2 regions of the Pseudoalteromonas sp. BZK2 genome follow, and region 2 is predicted to be linked to the other one. Evidence: predicted binding sites of a transcription regulator. Region 2 holds the regulator's gene; the other holds the start of a gene.
The links. The regulator FliA, encoded in region 2, starts transcription of late flagellar genes. The targets are predictions, from matches to a motif close to CTAAAGNTNNNNNNNNNNNNGCCGATA.
Positions count from the first base shown of each region.

Region 1: BIZ38_RS14535 (DUF4402 domain-containing protein) is a predicted target of FliA. The motif match lies at 1,945-1,971, and genes of this name have one in related genera.

Region 1 is NZ_JACSOG010000024.1:6,542-9,962, reverse strand. It holds gene galU (UTP--glucose-1-phosphate uridylyltransferase GalU) at 1-291, shown strand, start outside; gene BIZ38_RS14545 (SPOR domain-containing protein) at 762-1,229, shown strand; gene BIZ38_RS14540 (SPOR domain-containing protein) at 1,369-1,911, shown strand; gene BIZ38_RS14535 (DUF4402 domain-containing protein) at 2,023-2,616, shown strand; gene BIZ38_RS14530 (DUF4402 domain-containing protein) at 2,636-3,103, shown strand; gene BIZ38_RS14525 (molecular chaperone) at 3,112-3,421, shown strand, end outside.
Region 2 is NZ_JACSOG010000013.1:59,949-63,369, reverse strand. It holds gene BIZ38_RS09860 (chemotaxis protein CheA) at 1-225, opposite strand, end outside; gene BIZ38_RS09855 (protein phosphatase CheZ) at 241-1,008, opposite strand; gene cheY (chemotaxis response regulator CheY) at 1,026-1,409, opposite strand; gene BIZ38_RS09845 (RNA polymerase sigma factor FliA) at 1,450-2,160, opposite strand; gene BIZ38_RS09840 (MinD/ParA family protein) at 2,187-3,047, opposite strand; gene flhF (flagellar biosynthesis protein FlhF) at 3,040-3,421, opposite strand, start outside.

The DNA.
Region 1 (3,421 bases), on a different contig from region 2:
CCTATTGATCAAGCTCCATCAAATCTTGCTGTTGTGGGTCGCTATGTACTGAGCAAAAATATTTGGCCATTACTAGCAAAAACTCCAGCTGGGGCAGGTGATGAAATTCAATTAACCGATGCCATAGCCATGCTAATGGAAAAAGAAACGGTTGATGCATACTCTATGAAAGGTAAAAGCCATGACTGTGGTAGCAAAATTGGTTATTTAAAAGCCATCGTTGAATTTGCTTTACGACGTGAGGAATTCAAAGTTGAATTGAGCGACTTCATAAAGTCGTTGGTTAAATAACCAATTCTATTTACTTAGTAATAAATTATGTTAAAAAAGTGCCTATATGGCACTTTTTTGTTATTTACAAGCAGCTGACAATTGTTGATTATTAACAAATTAGGGACTTTTCTGATATACCTTTGTCTTATAGGGTTGTTAAGATGAGTATGGTGATTAATTGCTCTAATTCAGTTAGTTAACTGAGTAATGAAAAGCATTAATAATTTTGCTGCAAATTGTTTATGTTATAAAGCTACTTTTTACTGACAACATGATTTGCAGCGAATTAAAGCACTAAACTGAAATTATAATAAAAACATAATGTTAGTGTTTATTTTAAATATCTTAAATTATCTTTTAGCTTTTGATGTACAGGTAAGTACTAACAGATAGTCTTCTTCAAAGTAAGAAGCAAATTTTTAACGGTACGTTTAAGAATCCTGATTATGAAAGATTACTTCAAGCCTTTTCGCTGCAGTATATACCTAATGGTGTTATTAACTGTTTCTGGTTGCAGTAATGAGCTGCTGCTAAGCTCTACCGTTAATTCTATGCAAAGTTTTGCACTTCGCTTAATCGATCCTATTTTTCAAATTAATGTAAAAACTAGTTCTGAGCTTCAATCAACGGCTACACAAAAAAATACCCTAGCCACTGCTGCTATATTAGCACCTACAAAACCTAATTATACTTTTGCGTTACAGTTAGCATCAGTTAGCTCTGAGACCGCAATAGAAGTCACCTTTCATAAAATGGCAAAACAAGCGCCTAGTATTTTTCAAGGTAAACCAATTTTGAATGTTGAAGTTGCAGACGTGCATGATAGAACTTTCTACCGCTTAAAGTTTGGAGGCTATAAGTATTTAAAAAATGCGAAAGCTGACTGCGCGGCTATTAAGCGACAAGGTATTGATTGTTGGGTTAGTAAATACACAGATAATCGAATTTATTTTTAGCGTCAAATATTCACTCTAAAGGTGGCATTTTTATTGCTAATATTTAAGTCTGTTTTTTAGAATTGACGTCACCATGCATTTTTCTTTTTTCTCTAAATATTTATTGTTAACCATCTGCTTGACTGCTTTAACAGCATGTATGATGAGCCAAGAACAAAGCCAGCCTGTTTATACTGAACAGCAGGTACAGCAATTTGCTGCCGAGTGGCAAAATCAACAGCCTAGCATTGAACGTCTTGCTGCAATGGAAAAAGACCTTGCGTTGTTAATCGAGGTACTTTCGGCTAATAGTGATTTAACTGCACAACCATCGGCATTTGAGCCGCAAAATGATGTGATCTATCACCAAAGTGAGCAAATACAATCTCAGCAATCATCATCAATCGACTCATTAGAAACGATTATTGCTGCAAACAAAGCAGCAGAAGCAGGTGTGCAATTAGGCTTATATTTAACGCCGAAAAAGGTCAGACATCAGGTCTTGAACCTTAAACGTGATTATCCTGCTGTTTTAAATGACCTAGATTTTCGCTTTAAAACTCGTGAGCAAAAAGGGGTAACCTTGTATGGATTACGAGCAGGTCCATTTGTAAATTATACTCAGGCGACAGCTTTTTGTGAGATAGCCAAAAGAATGGGGCAAACTTGTGTGACAGCCCCTTTTATTGGGGAGATGCTATAAGTATCTTTCCTCTTGGAAATTAGGGGATTAACCTTAAAGTATTTGTTCTAGAGGTCGATAAAGCTTAAGATACAGCAAAATGGCTTAGCCATTTATTTATAAGGACTTAATATGAAATTACCTCTTTCTTTAATTGCATGCTCATTAGCATTTTCTGCTTTTTATTCTTATGCCACTACTGAATCTTTCAGTGCAACAGTAAAGGTTCAAAACTCAGTTGTTTTAACAAAAGGAAATGATCTAAATTTTGGTACTATTCGTGCCGTAGCCGATCCTTCAGGTGCTGCGCAAGCTGTTTTAACAATTAACCCAGAACCTGATGCAAGCCCTGTTTCAACAAGAACAGATGCATCTCCTGCGATTATTTCAATTATTGAGCAAGGGTCTCCTGCTTCATTTACGGTATCGGAAGCGGTGCCTAATGCGCGTTTGTCGATTACTGATCCTACAGCTAATATTTTAGCTTCTGATGGACAAGGTTTAAATGAGCCAAACTTTATTGTTGATGAATGGAAGTATTTTATTACTTCAGGCCCAAATGCAAATGCTTATTACCTTCCAGGCAGCCCAAACTTAACAGCAGATGCAGACGGCAGTGTTGAGTTTAACATTGGTGCCAATTTATCTACCTCAAATTCGGCGTCATCTGAGCCTTATCGTGATGTTGAGTATACCGGCACTTTCCAATTAGAAGTTGCTTACTAATAATACTAGGTAATTAGTCATGCGCTTTTTGCTTTTAGCTACTGTTTTATTTTGTGTGTTCTCAACACCCTTACAGGCTGCGAGCACAGAGCAACAAGCGCTTGATTTTGGTACTCTAGTTATTCTAGCTAATACAAATACCAGCTCTGTAATCGTCAAAGATGATGGCAGTATCAATACGCAGGGCTCGGTTTATGTTCTTAAAAATGGCCGCCCTGCAGAATTATTACTTACTGACTTTCCAGCTAGAACTCAGCTAACTATGAATCTAGTTGCCCCAGTTGACTTAACACATGATATCGATGGCAACTCGAGTGCTGGATTTTCTGTACGCCTTAATGGTTTTCCTAAATATGTGATTACCAATGAATTTGGTGAAGCAAAAGTATTTATTGGCGGTATTTTAACGACAGACCGTAGCGCTAAACCATACGCTGATGGTCAGTATTCTTCTACAACTTATTTAGAAATATCAGTCGATTACTAAGGATAGATATGTTCGCAAAACGTCTTTTATGTGGACTTCTTTTTGTTTTTTTCAGTCAATATGCAACGGCAAACTTACTTATTTCACCAACGCGGGTTTCATTTGATGAGCGCCAACGAAGCGCAAAAGTCACCGTCATTAATAGCTCAGAAGAGTACCGTACATACCGCGTGGTATGGAGCGAAAAATTAGCGCTACCTGGTGGGGGCTATCAAACATTGAGTGAGCCAGTAACCACGAGCCTTTCTCCTATGGCACGCTTATCACCAAAGCAAATTCGCTTAGCACCTGGCGAAAGGCAAACGATTAAAATAGCAA
Region 2 (3,421 bases):
ATCGAAAACATTCTCTGCACCGTGACACGCATCAACAAGTTCAGTCATGCTTAAAAAGCCTGCACCGCCTTTGACAGTGTGGAAGCCTCTAAAAATGGCGTTTAAGAGATCTTTGTCTTCGGGATTGTTCTCAAGCTCAACTAATTGCTCTGACAAAAGCTCTAAGATTTCTCCTGCCTCAACAAGGAAATCCTGTAAAATATCTTCATCGACTTCAAAGCTCATGCAGCTACTCTCCTCTTAGAAGCCCAGACTTGATAATAGATCATCGACTTCATCTTGTCCTGAGACAACATCATCACGAGAGTCTTTATCAATAATCGGCCCTTCAGGACCTGCTAGTGTATCACTTGTTGCAGGTGCTTTTTCTATGGCCTGTTTTTCTTGTTGTTGATGACCATCTTCTTGACTGCCAAACACAGTTAAGAGATTAATTAAACTGTCTTCTACTTCTCGCACTAACTCAATGACGCGACGGATTACTTGCCCCGTCAAATCTTGATAGTCCTGTGCCATCAGCACATTGGTCATCAAGCCCTGTAGCTCATCGGTTTTAGTATGCGAGTTATTCATAAAATTATCTAAGCTATGACATAGCTTTTTAAACTCACCGAGCTCTATTTCTCGGCTCATTAAACGATCCCACGTTGGTTTAATCGTCGCTATTTCATCTGCAAGTTGTTGCGCTATAGGTAAACTAGCTTCAACTGCATCCATGGTTTTGTTAGCGGCGCTTTCTGTCATTTCCATAACATAATTTAAGCGCTGCTTAGCGTCTGGGATCGCATCGGTAGTTAAATCTGAAAGACGAGTATCTAGATCAAAGTTTTTTAGCGCTTCATGTAATTGTCGCGTCAGTTTACCGATTTCAGCAAACAGCTCTGATTGTTCTTTTGATGCTGTTTCAAGTATCAGCTGATCAGCTTTTTCTTGTTCACCATTTTCAAGAAACTCAACAAGTTGACGAGCTTGCTCTAAACTTATTTGAGGCGCAGCTAGTGCTGACATAAGCCTCTCCCCTTAGATTAACCTAAACGTTCAAACACTTTTTCCAATTTGGTTTTAAGTGTCGCAGCAGTGAATGGTTTAACGATATAGCCATTAACACCCGCTTGAGCAGCAGCAACAATTTGTTCTTTTTTCGCTTCAGCTGTCACCATTAATACAGGAATATGCTTAAGGCTATCATCAGCACGAATTGCTCTTAACAAATCAATGCCTTGCATACCTGGCATATTCCAATCTGTTACAACAAAATCAAATTCTTGATTTTGTAGCATTGGCAATGCTGTTGACCCATCGTCAGCTTCCTGCACATTGGTAAAACCTAAATCCCTTAATAGATTTTTAATGATACGTCTCATTGTAGAAAAATCATCAACAACAAGAATTTTCATGTTTTTATCCAAAACATCCTCCGGTGAGGTTTGAACCTATATTTACTTACTACTAATTAATCCAGTCATTGATTTTTGCTTTGAGCTTAATCATCGCCTGACCATGTATCTGACTCACACGCGATTCACTAACATCGAGTATGTGTCCTATTTCTTTTAAGTTCATTTCGTCGTTGTAGTACAAAGACAAAACAAGTGCATCTCTTTCTGGTAACGATTGGATAGCCGTTAATAGAGACTGGTTAAACCGCTCATTTTTAACGTTATTAAACGGTTTGTCTAGTCCTAAATCCTGACCTACAGGTGTAATGACGTCTTCATCAACGCCTAAGTCCTCTATACCTAATACTTTACTAGAATTTACATCATGTAGAATATGATGGTACTCATCGAGCGTTATATCAAGTTTTTCAGCGACTTCTGTATCTTTAGGTTCACGATTTAGCGTGCTTTCTAATTCGGAAATGGTTTCAGCCACAAGGCGAGCATTTCGGTGAACTGAGCGTGGTGCCCAGTCACCTCTACGAATTTCGTCTAACATCGCACCACGAATACGAATTCCAGCGAAAGTTTCGAAACTAGCCCCTTTGCTAGCATCAAAGTTTTTTGATGCTTCAATTAGGCCTATCATGCCTGATTGAATTAAATCATCGAGTTGGACACTGGCAGGTAAACGAGCAATTAGATGGCACGCCACTTTTTTAACTAAAGAGGCATGTTTTTCAACAATCGCATTTAAGTTTTGTGCTGATTGATATCCCATCGCTTTATTCACCGATGTTGTCATAGTTAGCCGTTTACTAGTTTTTCAATGAAAAATTCTAAATGGCCAGAAGGTTGATTAGGGATCGGCCACTTAACTGCTTTTGTTGCTAATGTTTTAAACGCCACCGCAGCTGGTGAGTTTGGAAATAATTCAACAATCACCTTTTGACGTCGCGTAGATTTACGCATGTTCTCGTCATAAGGAATGGTAGCTACCAACTCCATTGAAACGTCTAAAAAGCGATCCGTTACTTTTGAAAGTTTAGCAAATAATTCTTGCCCTTCACGCAAACTGCGCACCATATTAGCAACAATTTTAAATTTATATACGCCATGCTCACGGCTAAGCACTTTAATAAGCGCATAAGCATCGGTAATTGAGGTAGGTTCATCACATACAACCACAACAACGTCTTGGGCTGCACGAGAAAAGCTTAATACCATGTCAGAAATACCTGCGGCGGTATCGACAATTAAAATATCAAACTCGGTGTTTAACTCGCTAAAAGCGCGAATAAGACCTGCATGCTCAGATGGCGTTAATTCAACCATACTTTGCGAACCAGAGGTCGCTGGTACAATTTTGATGCCTGCAGGGCCTTCAACGAGAATTTCGTCAAGCTCACACTCGCCTGACAAAACATGAGATAAGTTACGTTCAACACGAAGGCCAAGCATCACGTCACAGTTTGCCAAACCTAAATCGGCATCTAGTACTAATACACGATTTCCTTGCTGCCCTAATGCGATTGCGGTGTTGAGTGAAACATTGGTTTTACCCACTCCACCTTTACCGCCAGTCACAGCGATAACTTTAACGCCACTATTATTATTTTGATTCATTTTGCGCAGGCCGCTTGCTTGATCTAATACTGTGTTAATCATACATCCCTACTGTGTTCGACGCTACTGCTTGACGTCGTGAATGTTGTGCTTTTGCTCGTTTTAAATACAATTGTTCAGCTTTTTTCACTAGTTTTTCAGCATTCGCTACGCGAATATCTTCAGGAACACGCTGACCGTTAGTAAGATACCCTATTGGCAGGCGATTTTGAATCGCTATACTAATAATCTCACCTAAACTTAAAGATTCATCCAATTTAGTGAAGATACAGCCACTTAGATGAACCTTTTTAAAGTGTCTTACGGTTTCTTGCAACACATTTATCTGTGCTGTCGCACTTAATACTAAATAACTACGAATATCAACACGCTGATTACGCATTAAGGTGTTTAATTGCTCAGTTAAACGTAAATCA